Regions from separate parts of the Anoxybacillus sp. FSL W8-1294 genome, predicted to be linked through region 1. Evidence: predicted binding sites of a transcription regulator. Region 1 holds the regulator's gene; each other region holds the start of a gene.
The links. Region 1 encodes Rex, which represses fermentation and respiration genes when NADH is low (regulators of the CRP and FNR family bind a similar motif). Its sites were predicted from a motif close to TTGTGAAATATTTCACAA; they were not measured.

Region 1 (4,219 bases):
AAAACTAATACGTTTGCCTTCTTCATCATGAGTTTAGCGAGAGCGAGTCGCGCTTTTTCTCCACCGCTTAACGTCTGAACAGGCTTCAATACGTCGTCACCAGAAAATAAAAAGTTGCCGAGAATGGTCCGAATTTCTTTCTCTGTTCTTAATCGATCTTCGTCCCACAGTTCGTCGATCACTCGTTTGTTTGATGTTAATTGTGCTTGTTCTTGATCATAATAGCCAATTTGTACGTTTGTTCCGTAGCGTATTTCTCCTTGTTTTGGATGGAGTTGTTTGATGATCGTTTTTAAAAGAGTTGATTTTCCAATTCCATTGGGTCCAATTAGCGCAATACTATCTCCGCGAGTGATACGGAATGAAAGGTTTGTTGCGATGATGTGATCGTAACCGATTGCTAAGTTGTTAGCTGTCAGCACGTCGTTTCCGCTTGGGCGTTCGATTTCGAAACGAAACGATGCCGATTTTTCATCACCGAGTGGCTTGTCGATGATATTCATTTTTTCTAATTGTTTTCTACGGCTTTGTGCTCGCTTCGTTGTTGATGCACGAGCGATGTTGCGTTGAACAAAATCTTTTAATTTTGTAATTTCCTCTTGTTGTTTTTCATACAATTTTAGTTGTTGTTCAAATTGTTCAGCACGTTGTTGTAAGTAGCTTGTATAGTTTCCGACATATTTTTTTATTTTTGTGCGTGATAGTTCATACACTTGTGTCACGATTTGGTCAAGAAAATAGCGATCGTGGGAGACGATAAGAATGGCCCCATCGTAATTTTTTAAATATTGTTCAAGCCATTGCAACGTTTCCATATCTAAATGGTTTGTCGGTTCGTCTAAAATGAGCAAATCGGGCCTTGTAAGGAGCAGTTTACCAAGCGCTAGCCTCGTCCGCTGTCCACCGCTTAATGTAGATACTTTTGTCGTATAATCGTACTGTGAGAAGCGGAGACCATGAAGAACCGAACGAATATCTGCTTCATATTGATAGCCGCCTTTTTCTTTGAATTCTGTTTGTAAACGATCATATTGCTCAAGTAGGCGCTCATAGTCAGCATCATGTAAACTCATTTGTTGTTCTAGTTCGCGTAATTGTTTTTCCATTTGTTGTAGCGGGGCAAACACATCGAGCATTTCTTCCCAAATGGAACGATGCGCTTGCAACCCTGTATATTGATCTAAATAACCGATCGTTACGTGTTTCGGTTTAATGATTTCGCCTGTGTCGTATGACAACTGTCCGGCAATGATTTTTAATAATGTCGATTTTCCCGCGCCATTTCTTCCAACTAACGCAATACGGTCTTTTTCTTGTATTTCAAGCTTAATGTCTGATAAAACTTGTTCTGCTCCATATGATTTGGATAGTTGATTTACTTGTAAAATGATCATTCTTTCTCACCTCAATCTTCTTTTGATAGTGTAACGTACTTTCTTGATATTCGGCAACACTAGTGTACGAATAACAAATTTGACAAAAATAATAATAAAGGGTACAAAGGAAAGACAGAATGAAAAAAATAGTGTATAGTTTAGAAGTGGGAAGAATTTTTTAGACGTATAGGAGAGAAAAATGAAAGCGCTAACTATTTGTGAAAGGAAATGTGGGGGATTGACTCGTGAATAATGAACAACCAAAAATTCCGCAGGCGACCGCAAAGCGACTACCGTTGTACTATCGTTTTTTGAAAAACTTGCATGCATCAGGCAAGCAACGTGTATCTTCAGCGGAGTTAAGCGAAGCTGTAAAAGTCGATTCAGCAACGATTCGCCGAGATTTTTCATACTTTGGTGCGCTTGGAAAAAAAGGATACGGATATAATGTCAATTATTTGCTGTCATTTTTTCGTAAAACGTTAGACCAAGATGAGACGACAGAAGTGGCGTTATTTGGGGTTGGAAATTTAGGGACTGCATTTTTAAACTACAATTTCAGCAAAAATAATAATACGAAAATTGTGATGGCATTTGATGTCGATCCAGACAAAGTCGGAACGGAAGTAGGAGGAGTTCCTGTTTATCATTTAGATGAGCTGGAAGAAAAGCTCGGGGAGATTACAGTAGCTATTTTAACTGTGCCGGCTCAAGTTGCTCAACCGATTACCGACCGGCTAGTCCAAAAAGGTATTAAAGGAATTTTAAACTTTACACCTGCTCGCTTGCATGTGCCAGAACACATTCGTGTTCATCATATTGATTTAGCGGTCGAACTGCAGTCACTCGTTTACTTTTTAAAACATTACGGAAATGAGTAAACCTCCCGTTTACGAGCGGGAGGTTTTTTTTCGTAAAGAACGAATTCCTGCGCCGAAATCAAATGTAGCAATTAAAATAAATAGCATCGTTGTGATGTCCCAAATACCATCATCGGCGGTATGGACAGCAAAATAAGTAAATAGAATGCCAGTGAGAAAATAAAACAACGGTTCAGACTTCATGAAAACAGCCTCCAAATTACGAATTGCATTCGTTCTGCCTCACGCATAATGCTTTCGATTTCTTCAGCAAATAATGTTTGAATTGCAACGACAAAGGTGTTCATCAGTACATGTGCTGCAATAGGTACGAGAATGCGCTTTGTTTTGACATATAGGAAAGCAAATACAAATCCCATCGTTGCATAAAGAAGCAAATGTTCAAACTCTAAATGAACAACAGCAAATAAAAGTGAACTGACGAGCGCTGATAAGAAAAAATTGTATTTTTGATACAACGTCCCGAAAATAATTTTCCGAAAGATGATTTCCTCTAAAATTGGTCCGACGACTGATGTAACGAGTATAAGAGCTGGTGTCAATTTGACCATTTCAACGATGCGTCTCGTGTTTTCGGACCCCATTTCGACACCAAATAGGTGCATCTCAATATTAGCTGCAATGCCTTGGGCGAAAAGAGCGAGCAAAAACCCCCCAATCGCCCAAAAGAATGACATGCCAATCGATGCTTGATGGCGATCATAAGAGTATTTCATATCTTCTCTCATAAAATAAAGAACGAGAAAAAGGGCAATCGAAAAACTAATGACAGCCCAATAGCCTGAGGCGATCGATAAAGCTACTTCTTTATTTGATGCGTTAATAAATCCGCTATGCGCAAGTAAAGGAACGCCGACTAAACTCGATAGTTGCATAGCGACGTATGTAATGATGACATACCAATATTGCTTTTTCACATGTTCAACCCCTTCGTGCAAATTGTCTAGCTTTAGACGAGCATTTTCTAAGCGTCTGCTTCCTTAGCTGAGCGAATGATCGTCCTCTGCTTTCTAAATTGAATACTTTTTCATTTTATCATATTTTTTGTATGAATTTCGAAAGGAAAGACATAATGTTAAAGAGGGAATCATTTAATGAAAAATTTTTAACTTCCTACTTGCAAAATTAAAAAAAGTTCATTAATATAATAAGTGTGTTAGCACTCAATAAGAATGAGTGCTAATAACGGAACGAAAATCTAATTAAGGAGGTCGTTTGCCGTGTTGAAGCCACTAGGTGATCGTATTGTCATTGAATTAATTCAAACTGAAGAAAAAACAGCGAGCGGAATTGTCTTACCAGACACAGCAAAAGAAAAACCACAAGAAGGAAAAGTTGTGGCAGTTGGTTCAGGTCGCGTTCTTGATAATGGTGAGCGCGTAGCTCCAGAGGTAAGCGTTGGTGACCGCATCATCTTCTCAAAATATGCGGGTACAGAAGTAAAATATGATGGAAAAGAATACTTAATTTTGCGTGAAAGTGACATTTTAGCTGTGATTGGTTAATCGTTCGCCTGATAACATATAAAGCACATAAAAATACTTAACTAAAATTTCATCAAGGGGGTAAGATGTATGGCAAAAGAAATTAAATTCAGCGAAGAAGCTCGTCGTGCGATGTTACGCGGTGTAGATAAATTAGCTGATGCAGTAAAAGTAACATTAGGTCCAAAAGGTCGTAACGTTGTATTAGAGAAAAAGTTCGGTTCTCCATTAATTACAAATGACGGTGTAACGATTGCGAAAGAGATTGAATTAGAAGATCCGTTTGAAAATATGGGTGCGAAGCTTGTTGCGGAAGTAGCAAGCAAAACAAACGACGTTGCTGGTGACGGTACAACAACAGCAACTGTATTAGCACAAGCGATGATTCGCGAAGGATTGAAAAACGTAACAGCTGGTGCGAACCCAATGGGCATTCGCAAAGGTATTGAAAAAGCTGTTGCGGTCGCTGTGGAAGAAT
Region 2 (4,219 bases), 260 kb from region 1:
AATCTTCAAGCATGTTTAAACAACGTAAAAATGTCGATTTTCCTGAACCGGAAGGACCAATGACAACGACAACTTCTTTTTCACGAATATGCACGTCAATTCCTTTTAACACATGTAGCGATCCGTACGATTTTTTTAAGTTGGTCACTTGAATCATGCATCATACCTTCTTTCTAACCAGTGTAGCAACTTGCTTAGCGAAAGAGTGAGAATTAAATAAATAAGGGCAACAGTTAAGTAAGGCTCCCAAACGCGATAATATTGACCCTGCATCGCTCGTCCCCAATACATCAGTTCAGGTGCCGCAATAATTGCTGCAAGCGACGAATCTTTAATTAACACGATAAATTCATTGCCAAGCGGCGGAATCATTCGCTTAATCGCTTGCGGTAAAATGATGTAACGCATCGCTTGTACATGTGTCATACCGAGCGAGCGAGCTGCTTCCATTTGACCACGATCGATCGATTGAATACCAGCACGGAAAATTTCAGCAATGTATGCAGCTGCGTTTAAAGATAACGAAATCGCGCCGGATACGATCGGATTCGGTTGAGAGGTAAAAATCGGCATGACTCCAAAATGAATAAGTAAAATTTGTACGAATAATGGCGTACCGCGGAAAAAATGAACATACCAATCAAACGGAAGACGGGCGAAACGATTTTGAACCATTTTTCCAAGCCCAATGGCTAAGCCGAGAATCGTCCCGAAAAAGATGCCGATCAACGATAAGCCGATCGTCCATAACACGCCTTTGAAAAAAAACGGCGCATATTCAACTACAATATCAAAACGAAAATCCATATGTCTCACCTTTCCCTTTGAAAAAGTTGCGTAACCGGGAACAGTTACGCAACTTTTACGTCCATGTTATTGCTGTTGTTGTAATGATTCGATATTCGGTTCTATCCCGAACCATTTTTTATAAATTTCTGCATACGTACCATTTTCAATGACTTTTTTCAATGCTTCATCTACTTTTTGTTTTAACTCGCTACCTTTCGGGAACATAAAGCCGTAAAACTCCGTTTCAAAATGTTCTGGATCTTCAAATGCCACGATTTTTGCATCTGGATTATTTTTTATATATTCGTTTGCGACAGCATTGTCCGTCACAACAGCTTCCACACCGCCGTTTAATAAGTCCATAATTGCGACGACTGTATCCTCGAACTTTTTAATATTTTTATTCTCTTTTCCTAAAATTTTTTCAACCGCTTCTTGTCCTGTTGTCCCGTTTTGCACACCGACAACTTTTCCTTGTAAATCTTTCGCGCTTTTAATCGAACTTCCTTCTTTGACAAGAATCATATGTGTCGATTCAAAGTAAGGAATCGAGAAATCATACGTTTGTTTTCGATCATCGTTGATCGTAATACCGGAAACGGCCATATCCGCTGTTTTTCCTTGAATGGCTGCAAATAACGGATCCCAACCGATGCCTTTTAATTCATATTCTAGTCCAGCCTCGTCCATTACCGCTTTTAATAAATCAATATCAAAACCGACAATTTCTCCTTTATCCATATATTCAAACGGTGCAAATGATGGATTTGTCACAACGGTAATTTTCTTTTTCTGTTCCTTTGATGTCGTCTTTTCTGTCGAACTACCGCATCCGACAAGCGCAAAAATAAGCATACATACAAATGCTACAATTATACTTCTTTTTATCATAGTTACTCCCCCTTACTATTTACTGTAAAATAATAAATACTCATGTATAAACATGCTATGTTCTTCATGTTTCACATATTATCAGCTTTTTTAATTTTATGCAACAAATTTTATAAAAATAATTTTTGGAAAAATCTTTATTTTAGAAAATGTTTTTGATCAACATTTCACAAATTTGTCATCATTTCATCCCTCCATCTTTGTAAAGAAGTAGTATTCTTTATGTAGGGGATATTTTTAATTATTCTTTAAAGATTGGGAGGAGATATAATGACGCTACTTGCTGTAAATGAAGCGTTAATGGACGCTTGGAGAACGTTTAAAGGTGATAAATGGAAAAGAGAAATTGACGTTCGTGATTTTATTTTAAATAACGTAACCGTTTACACAGGGGATGAATCGTTTTTACAAGGTCCAACTGAAGCGACAAAAACACTTTGGGAACAAGTGATGAAACTTTCAAAACTTGAACGCGAAAAAGGCGGCGTTCTCAATATGGATACGGAAATCGTATCGACCATTACATCGCACGGACCTGGCTATTTAAATAAAGAACTTGAAAAAGTTGTCGGTTTTCAAACAGATGAGCCGTTTAAACGAGCACTTATGCCATTTGGTGGTATTCGCATGGCTGAACAAGCATGCGAAGCTTATGGATATCAAGTTAGCGACGAAGTAAAGAAAATTTTTACTCAATATCGTAAAACACATAACCAAGGCGTATTTGACGCATATACAGACGAAATGAAAGCCGCACGCAAAGCCGGAATCATTACAGGGCTTCCTGACGCCTATGGACGCGGTCGCATTATCGGTGACTATCGTCGCGTGGCACTATATGGTGTAGATCGCCTCATTGAAGAGAAGAAAAAAGATTTACGCAACACAGGTGCGCGCACAATGAGCGAAGACATCATTCGTCTCCGTGAAGAGTTAGCCGAACAAATTCGCGCCCTCCAAGAACTAAAAGAAATGGCGGCAAGCTACGGCTACGATATTTCCAAACCAGCTCGCAACGCACACGAAGCGTTCCAATGGTTATATTTCGCTTATCTTGCTGCGATTAAAGAACAAAACGGTGCGGCAATGAGCTTAGGTCGCGTCTCCACGTTTTTAGATATTTATATTGAACGCGACTTACAAGAAGGCACATTAACTGAACGCGAAGCGCAAGAGCTTGTTGACCATTTCGTCATGAAATTGCGCCTCGTGAAATTCGCAAGAACACCAGAATATAATGAGTTATTTAGCGGTGACCCAACGTGGGTAACAGAGTCGATCGGCGGTGTCGCCATTGATGGCCGTCCACTTGTGACGAAAAACTCGTTCCGTTTCCTGCATACGCTTGACAACTTAGGTCCAGCGCCAGAACCAAACTTAACGGTTCTTTGGTCGACAAAATTACCAGAAGCGTTTAAAAAATATTGTGCAAAAATGTCGATTCAAACAAGCTCCATTCAATATGAAAATGATGATTTAATGCGTCCTGAGTTTGGTGACGACTACGGCATCGCATGCTGCGTATCCGCCATGCGCATCGGTAAACAAATGCAGTTTTTCGGCGCGCGCGCAAACCTTGCGAAAGCATTATTATACGCAATTAACGGCGGCGTTGACGAAAAATTAAAAGTGCAAATCGGTCCAGAGTTTGCGCCAATCACATCTGAATACTTAGATTACGATGAAGTGATGCGCAAATTTGACAACGTCATGGAATGGCTTGCTGAATTGTATATTAATACATTAAATGTCATCCATTACATGCACGATAAATATTGTTATGAGCGCATTGAAATGGCGCTTCATGATACAAACGTCATGCGCACGATGGCAACGGGAATTGCTGGTCTTTCTGTCGTCGCTGACTCACTTAGCGCAATGAAATATGCAAAAGTAAAAACGATTCGCGACGAAAATGGCTTAGCGGTCGACTTTGAAATTGAAGGCGACTTCCCGAAATATGGAAACAACGATGATCGCGTCGATTCGATTGCTGTCGATATTGTCGAGCGCTTTATGAAAAAATTGCGCAAACATAAAACGTACCGCGATTCAAAACATACAACATCGATCTTAACAATCACATCAAACGTCGTATACGGTAAAAAGACAGGAAATACACCTGACGGCCGCCGCGCAGGCGAACCGTTTGCACCTGGCGCTAACCCGTTGCACGGTCGCGACACAAAAGGGGCGCTTGCGTCATTAAGCTCTGTCGCAAAATTACCGTATGAATATGCATTAGACGGCATTTCAAATACGTTCTCAATCGTGCCAAAAGCGCTCGGTAAAGATGACGCGACACGCATTCAAAACCTTGTCGCCATTTTAGATGGTTATGCACAAAAACGCGGTCATCATTTAAACATCAACGTCTTTAACCGCGAAACATTACTTGATGCGATGGAACATCCTGAAAAATATCCGCAACTGACCATTCGCGTATCAGGTTATGCGGTCAACTTTATTAAATTAACACGTGAACAACAAATTGACGTCATTAATCGGACGTTCCATGAAACAATGTGACGCGGAAGCT
Region 3 (4,219 bases), 880 kb from region 1:
GTATCACATTTTCTGAAACGTTCATACAATGTTAAAAAATGATATTTAAGCAATCGTTTTACGTAACTGTCTCATGATGAGCATCGCAACCATCATCGTCGCTGCAACCTACCAAAAACCGTATGAATACGAATTTGTCCATTGTTTAAACATACCTAAAATATTAGGTAAAAAGAACCCTCCTAAACCATCTGCGGCACCGACAAAACCTGTTAAAATTGTTTTAATCGTTCCATCTTTATTTCCCCCTTCGCTCTATCATTTAGCAATTTTATCGTAAAAAAATTTATTAATCGGTACTGCTATATTGTTCGCAATTTTTGTTATGTTCACAAAATTTTCATACGTTCTTTCATATGAATAAAATGTTTGTAGAAAAAAGACAAGTTCCCAATTTACACAAATAAGGAACTTATCGCCTGTATGGATGAATAGAAAAAAGCCGGCTATTCGCCGACCCTTTCTTTTTGCCTCCACGCCTTCGGGATGTAGATGCAGTACGGTTCGCTTGCTAAGTAATCGCCTGTAACCGCATATGCTCTTGAACGCGATCCGCCACAAACGTAGCGAAATTCACATACGCCACATTTTCCTTTATATCCGTCTGGATTTCTTAACTGTTTGAAAATCAGAGAATGGCGATAAATATGGGATAACGGTTGTTCACGTACATTCCCTGCTTTTACAGGCAATAGTCCACTTGGATATACGTCACCAATATGCGAAATAAATACAAAACCGTTTCCATCGTTTACTCCTTTTGGGGCACGTCCTAGCCCATCTACTTGCCCGGTCAGCCCTTTCATTAACACGTCTTCATAACGAATGTCACCGTGAATTTGTTGCTCTCGCATTTTTTGCTGCAACACAACACGTCGATAATGTTGTCCTGCAGTCGTTTTAATATCAAACGGTACACGTTTACTCGTTTCATAAAGCCAACGAAACACTTTTTCATGCTCAACGGGTGAAATCATATCCGTCTCTTTCCCCCTGCCTGTCGGTACGAGAAAAAATACGCTCCAAAGCACACATCCAAGCTTTTCAACAAGTTGCACCATTTCATCAAGAACATGAACATTATATCGAGAAATGACCGTATTAATTTGCACCGGTATTTCCAACTCATGTAAATATTCGATCGCCTTCATCGTTAAATCAAAAGAGCCGGACATGCCCCGAAAATGGTCATGAATTTCCGCGTTTGGGCCATCTAAACTAAATGCCCATCGCGCTAAGCCGACTTCTTTTGCTTTTCGGATCGCTTCTTTTGTCACGTTTGGTGTTGCACTTGGGGTCATCGATACACGAAGTCCTTTATCAATCGCATATTTAGCGATGTCGTACACATCTGGACGCATCAGTGGATCGCCACCTGTGAACACGAGAAGAGGCTGATCCATTTCATAAATGTCATCAATAAGTTGTTTTCCCTCTTCAAACGTTAATTCACATGGGTCACGATGATATTGCGCTTCGGCCCGACAATGAAGACAGTTGAGTTGACACGCTCGCGTCAACTCCCATATAACGATAAATGGATTTTGATGAAAATCACGCATTTTGATCCCTCCGATTCAATCACTACTTCCCATTGTACAAGAAGGAATATTTATATCATGTGACATTGATCACAAAAAATCACATCCATTTATCTTGTCACTGTTCTGACAAATATGCACGTCCTTGCATTTCTAATATAAAATAGATAGTATATACGATATAAGGTATACAAGGAGGTGGAATATATGGCAAAAGTACAAATTAAAGTGATGGATAATGGTTCATTTCGTGTAACCGGCGATGTCGAATTAATTGACATGGAAGGAAACAAGTTTGAAACAAAAGAAACGTTTTCTCTCTGTCGTTGTGGGCTCTCACAAAACATGCCGTTTTGTGATGCAGCCCATAAAGGAAAATTTCAATCGGTCGTTCGCGCCCCGAAAAACGAATGAGCCCGGCTTTTATTCCGGGCTTTTTTATTTTTTAGCGCTCAACCAGTGACATGCGCGGATTCAATATTTGATTTGGACTTTTTAATTGAAAACACCCTGCTCCATCGACAACGTCAAGCGTCATTTGATCATCGAAAAAAATGAGCTGATGTTTTTCCATCCAAATGGGCATATCGTTTGTTTCAATCTCCACATCATGTTCGTCTAATTGATCGACAAGCAGTAACATAGGTACTCCGTTTACGGCACATCCGCAACCATCTGTATCGTATATGAGTTTCACATGTTTATTTCCTTGAACACGACGAAGTTGTTCGATCGCTCGTTCCGTGATCGTGATTTTCACCATTTACACCTCGCTTACTTTTTTAAAAATGCTTGTTTGCCGATTTTTTCAATGAGCGATGGAAATAGTTGATATATACGACTTCCCATATGCATCCAAAACGGCAGATTCACTTCGCGCGTAGGGGTAAGCATCACATCAACGACGCGCTTTGCGACAAATTCCGGGCGAAGCATCCATCGTTTCACGTTTTTCACATATTCTCCGGACGTATCAGCAACGGTAAAAAAGTTCGTTTCGATCGGTCCTGGGTTTACAGCTGTCACATAAATGCCATACATGGACGCTTCCATTCGTAAACTATTTGTAAATCCGAGCACAGCATGTTTTGTCGCCGCATATACGCTCGATTTCGGCGTGGCAATTTTTCCTGCTTGCGATGCGATATTAATAATATGACCCGATCGTTTTTCCATCATATGCGCATACACTTTTTTCGTACAAGCGATCAATCCGAGCACATTGACATCAAACATTTGCTTCGCTTCCGAAAGATCAATCTGTTCAACATATCGAAATACGCCGAAACCAGCATTATTGACAAGAATATGGACATCGATCGAGGTGAGCAAGCGATCAAATACATCGTCTACTTCTTTTACGTTACTAACATCTAATTGCTCATATAGGCAAGAAATACTGTACGTTTGTTCAATCTGTTGCGCAATTTGCGCTAGCTTTTCTTTTGAACGTGCGAGCAATACAGGTATTCCTCCGCGTTTAGCTGCTTCGTATGCGATTTGCTCACCGATGCCACTCGATGCTCCTGTAATCACAACGTATTTCCCTTTCAGTTTCATGATCTCACCGCTTCGTACATATATATTTGATCAACTTTTTCTTTCTTCACTGCACCTATCGCCTCTAAATAGTCCAGTTGGCCAATCGTTTCAGACATCGTCAACAAAAACTCTCGCTCATATACAGTCGGGAAAAGTGATCGACATACGTCAAATACCGTCATCGGCTTTTCATTCAACAGTTGCCACACGTACTGTGCACGTTCTTTTTGTTTTTCAAGCCGCTTGTCAATAAGCGGTGCGACATCCGTCACATCTTCCCCATGTCCCGTAACAATTGTTGTAATGTCGTACTGGAGTAGTTTTTTTAATGAATCATTATATTGCAAAAGTGGTTTTGGGCGCTCTTGTTCACCGATCGCAGGCGGCTCTAACAGCGGATTGGATGAAATCGCTGCTAGCAAATGGTCGCCTCCGATCATCAGACCGTCCGCTTCACGATACAACACGATGTGACTTTGCGCATGACCTGGCGTTTCGATAACTATCCAGCCTTCGATCACATCCCCTTCTTTTACTTCTTGTGTGAGCGAGCGCTCGCACGAAAAGCGAAGAGAACGCCGAAAGTTTCCTAGTTTCGTCACACCCTCTTCACCAACGCCACACTCGATTAAAAATTGTTCGAAATATTGTTGGTGCCACGAAAAAAAAGCAGCATCTTTCGCAATCCAAGGCGCAGCTTTGCGATGCCCGATAACAGGAAGTGACGGCGGCAAATAATCAAGCAAACCGACGTGATCTGGATGGTGGTGCGTAATGATGACTTGTTCAATATCTGTCGGTTGGTAGCCGATGTTCTGCAATTCACGAACGAAAACGTTCCATGCTTCCTCCGTTTTCACCCCAGCATCAACGAGCGTTAATCGTTCTCCTTCAAGGATATACATATTCACATCCCCAACGGCAAATGGCGTTGGAACGACAATGCGATGCAACTGTTCCATCGTTCTAGCTCCTTCATTATATCATCATAATTTTCCGTCTCGTCTGTTTATCAGTTTACACTTATTTTTTCTATTTGTCATTTATTTTTATTTATTTATTAAAAAATTCAGAAAGTAATTAGACGAAACCTATTGACAACACGCTCGTTTTTCATGCATAATTGCAAGCAAATC
Region 4 (4,219 bases), 1.1 Mb from region 1:
CAACGCCATAGCCATCGTCTCATTCGTAAACCCGTCATAAATCGTCAAATACGGGTATAACAAATACGGATAATGTGAAATGCCATAGGCGTAAAAGGCGAACGCGTATTGAAACAACAGCGCAATAAACGCCCAGCCGAACCGCCGCTGCCGCCAAAGCAGCCAAACGGTAATGACAAAAAACAAAAAGGAAATGACCAGCATCCACGCCACATTCCATAGGTTGGCGTAATGCTCGGGATTATGGTAGCGGAGCTGGTAAATAATGAGCAGCGCTGACAACATCGTCGGCCCGCTCCAAAGAAGAGCGTAGCGGCGCAACAGCGCCCGCGCCCGTTCATCCTTGGCCTCGTCCGCATAGTACGTTAAGAAAACGGCAGAAATGTAAAGAACACTCGTCACACTGAGCAGCACAATGCTCCATGACAACGGGCTTGCAAACAGCTTCCCATAATCCAGCGTAACGCCTGAGGCGCCTACCTCCACAAACCCGCCTTCAGAAATCGTCAACACGATGGACAGGGAGGCCGGAATAAACAACCCCGTCAATCCATAAGCGATTAAATACCAGTTCCGTTCCGTCCCCCCATACGTATGAAACGCATAGTACGAGCCGCGAATAGCTAACAAAATGATGGAGATGCTCGCCGGGACAAGCAAAATAGAACCGTAATAATACGCCGTTTTCGGAAAAAAGCCGACAATGCCGACAAAGAAAAAGACAAGAAAGACGTTCGTCACTTCCCATACAGGGGAAAGATAGCGCTGAATGATGCGGTGCAAAATATGCTGTTTGTTTGCCCAATGGCTATAGGCGCTGAAAAACCCAGCCCCGAAATCAATCGAGCCAACGATAATGTACCCGAACAAAAACAGCCATAACACCGAAATGCCAATGACTTCGAGCGTCATGGCGCCACCTCCCCATTATTGGACCGCTCTGCCAGCTCCCGTTCAACCGGGTTGCGGCGGAACATACGGATGAGCACTATTGCGCTCGCAATTACTAACACCATATACAAAAGGCAAAACAACACAAGCATCGTATCCACATGCGCCGACGATGTCGCTCCTTCCGCCGTTTTCATATAGCCACGCAAAATCCACGGCTGCCGCCCGACTTCCGCTAAGTACCATCCCGCCTCAATCGCAACCATCGCCAGCGGCCCTCCCGCCACCAGCAGTCCAAAAAACCACTTTTTCGCCGTCCACTTCCAGCGGAAAATCGATCCGAGCCAATACGCGGCTGCGACAACCATTAAAAACACCCCGATCGTGACCATCACATCGAATAAGTAATGAATGTACAGTGGTGGGCGTTCATCTTCCGGAAATTCGTTCAGCCCGGTCACAACCGCCCCCGGGTGGTTGTGCGCCAAAATGCTTAACGCATATGGGATTTTAATGGCATACTTCACCTCGCCATCCTCTGTCAGCATGCCAAACAACACGAGCGGCGCGTGGGAGCTCGTTTCAAAATGCCATTCAGCGGCCGCCAGCTTTTCTGGCTGGTATTCGGCTAAAAATTTGCCCGATAAGTCGCCAATCAATACACTGGCTACCGAAAAAATAAAAACTGTTTTCATCATTAAATGAAGTGCCTTGCGATGATAAATGTGACGATTGCCTTTCCATAAATGCCAAGCGGCAATCGAAGCAAGCACGAATGCTGACGTCATATACGAAGTCGCCAGCACATGGGCGACTTTCGTCGGCATCGCTGGGTTGAACATAGCCGCGATTGGATCGATGTTGACAAACTCGCCGTTTTTAAATTCAAACCCTTGCGGCGTATTCATAAACGCGTTCACCATCGTAATAAACATGGCTGATGCTGAAGACCCGATTGCCACCGGGATAAGCAAAAGCAAATGTTTTTTCTGATTTTCGAACCGATCCCATGTATACAAATAAATGCCGAGGAAAATGGCTTCAAAAAAGAAGGCGAACGTCTCCATGAACAGCGGCAAGCTGATCACTTGGCCAGCCAGCTGCATAAAGTTCGGCCATAAAAGCGACAGCTGCAAGCCGATCGCTGTTCCTGTCACCACGCCAACCGCTACGGTGATGACAAAACCGCGCGTCCAGCGGCGAGCGAGTAAGATGTAATGCATATCATTTTTGCGAATCCCAACCCACTGGGCAATGGCGATCATCAGTGGAACCCCGACGCCGATCGTGGCATAAATGATGTGAACCGTCAGCGTCAATCCCGTCAAAATACGGCTAAGCAGCACCGGATCGTAACCGTTCACGATTCATCCCCCCTTATGAAAACAAGCGACCAATCAAGGAAAGCAAGACAACAGCCGCAACAGCAAAGCTAACAAACACAAGCGTTTTTTCATGCCGCTTCCACATATCTACCCCCCCGAGCAAACAAACAGTGGTGAAGAATTTGTGACAATCATCACAAATTATCCACTTCATATTATTTCATATTATTTCATAAAATCGTGGACGCTATTCGGCATGATTTCGAATAATTTGTGTCATTTTTCACATATTCATCGTGACAAACAAAAAAAGCAGGGGATCCCTGCCCTCATGTTATAAATATTTCCGATGCACCTTTTTCCCGTCATACGTAAACAACATCGGCTTTTCCTCGACGACCGTCTCCATATGGACCGGACGGCCCCACAACTGATAAATGTATGGGAGCACTTTTTCTAAATACTTCAGATCGAGTTCGATTCCTTCATACCAATGCTTCAAATACAACTCTCCGTTGCGCATATAATCGCCGTCATTGACCGTGATATACGGGAATCCGCCGTTTACCCGCATGCTGACGAGTTAGTCGCGGATATGATCCCAGTTTTTGTCGACGATTTTATATTCTTTCCCCTGTTTTTGGAACAAATACATATCTTCGCGCATAACGAGCTCTTTCGTTAAATAGTTGCGCAAAAACGAAATGTCGGATTCGAGTTCGCGCACTTCAAAAATTTTCGCCCTCCCCGACCCCGGCTTGACGCCGTATTTTTTCATCTCCTCAGTCGGGTTGTTCCACCGCTCTTCAATGTCTTCAAAAATTTTCAGTCCTAAATAACACGGATTGATGCCAGTGCGCGACGGTTGCACGACGTTGGCGTTCAGTTTCGCAAATTCAATCGCCTCATCGCTCGTCAAATCCATCTCGCGCAAAATGCGCTGATGCCAATACGTCGCCCAGCCTTCGTTCATCTAAGGTGATTATTTTATCCTGAATCCGTGATGGATTGACATCGACTTTGACTTTTTTGCTGGTTTTATGGATGCGTGATCCACTATTCCCTTTTTATGTTTAAAACAGATGTCATCTTCACTCTCAGAAATGAAATAAATATCTTTTTTAGGTATATAAACCAAAGAAAAAACAAAAAAGGACAGAGGGTTAGGATGAGTACAGAATTGCGAACAATCGTTCGTTATGCTCCTTCTCTCCATTTTATGTAAATGTTCAGAAGGGGCTCGCTATAGCCACTCCTTCGCGTCAGTTTCATCCAGATCTGTCGTGATCGGCGGACGAGTCGACCTGCCATCGTGATCACCGTCTGAATAATCGTCTTGATGCGGCGGCGTTTCACTTTATGATGTAATGGATGTCTCGGATCGCTTAATAGATCTTGTCCAATCAGACGAAGAAGGTTGTACACGAATGCTCCCATGACTAACACGAGCGCATTCGTTTTCATCTTCCCTGATGGAAGTCGCTCTAAATCTAAGTCGCTTTTCAGTTCGCTATGAAACTGTTCGCATGTCGCATGATCGTGATACAATGCGAGCACATCACTCATTCGAACATGCTCGTATCCTTCGAGGCGCACCCAGTAGCTTTCGACTTCGTAATCAGGAACGAGCATCAGCTGTCCATTTCGTTCCATCGTTCGTTCCGTCACTTGGGTGACTTGAACGTACGTATACGTGTGTCCATCAATTGCTGCGGTCTGTGGAAGGCATAACTCATACGTTTGTACTCCTTCGGTTTGTCCATCATCGATGCGTCTGCCCTTTTGCGAAGCGATCTGGAACCAAAGCGCTTTCGATTCTCGGCGTAAGTTTCGCTTGATGACAAAGTCCACGTATGCACATTCGCTTCCGCATCGTTTCCTGCATCCATGCGGACAAACAGACGAGACGAGGTCAGCGGACGAGCTCGACGGATGGCGGTAGTTAAAAACGAAGGCATGTTGTCTTGTACATGTTGTTTCCCTGGACGCAGCTCGGCATGAAC

Region 2: a site for Rex is predicted at 1,836-1,853, ahead of pflB (formate C-acetyltransferase). Genes of this name have one in related genera too.
Region 3: a site for Rex is predicted at 1,620-1,637, ahead of NSQ23_RS05790 (TIGR04053 family radical SAM/SPASM domain-containing protein). Genes of this name have one in related genera too.
Region 4: a site for Rex is predicted at 2,488-2,505, ahead of NSQ23_RS06940 (cytochrome ubiquinol oxidase subunit I). Genes of this name have one in related genera too.

Annotation. Positions count from the first base shown of each region.
Region 1 covers NZ_CP150179.1:209,511-213,729, forward strand. Annotated here, with positions in the region: gene NSQ23_RS01230 (ABC-F family ATP-binding cassette domain-containing protein) at 1-1,394, opposite strand, end outside; gene NSQ23_RS01235 (redox-sensing transcriptional repressor Rex) at 1,622-2,257, shown strand; gene NSQ23_RS01240 (YdiK family protein) at 2,267-2,440, opposite strand; gene NSQ23_RS01245 (type II CAAX endopeptidase family protein) at 2,437-3,174, opposite strand; gene groES (co-chaperone GroES) at 3,478-3,762, shown strand; gene groL (chaperonin GroEL) at 3,832-4,219, shown strand, end outside.
Region 2 covers NZ_CP150179.1:2,890,222-2,894,440, forward strand. Annotated here, with positions in the region: gene NSQ23_RS15600 (amino acid ABC transporter ATP-binding protein) at 1-157, opposite strand, end outside; gene NSQ23_RS15605 (amino acid ABC transporter permease) at 154-807, opposite strand; gene NSQ23_RS15610 (basic amino acid ABC transporter substrate-binding protein) at 874-1,680, opposite strand; gene pflB (formate C-acetyltransferase) at 1,951-4,209, shown strand.
Region 3 covers NZ_CP150179.1:1,090,855-1,095,073, reverse strand. Annotated here, with positions in the region: gene NSQ23_RS05795 (hypothetical protein) at 77-280, shown strand; gene NSQ23_RS05790 (TIGR04053 family radical SAM/SPASM domain-containing protein) at 447-1,562, opposite strand; gene NSQ23_RS05785 (CDGSH iron-sulfur domain-containing protein) at 1,749-1,955, shown strand; gene NSQ23_RS05780 (iron-sulfur cluster biosynthesis family protein) at 1,987-2,304, opposite strand; gene NSQ23_RS05775 (SDR family oxidoreductase) at 2,316-3,101, opposite strand; gene NSQ23_RS05770 (MBL fold metallo-hydrolase) at 3,098-4,045, opposite strand.
Region 4 covers NZ_CP150179.1:1,302,278-1,306,496, reverse strand. Annotated here, with positions in the region: gene NSQ23_RS06945 (cytochrome d ubiquinol oxidase subunit II) at 1-912, opposite strand, end outside; gene NSQ23_RS06940 (cytochrome ubiquinol oxidase subunit I) at 909-2,255, opposite strand; partial or broken gene NSQ23_RS06935 (SpoVR family protein) at 2,551-3,189, opposite strand; partial or broken gene NSQ23_RS06930 (IS1380 family transposase) at 3,414-4,219, opposite strand, start outside.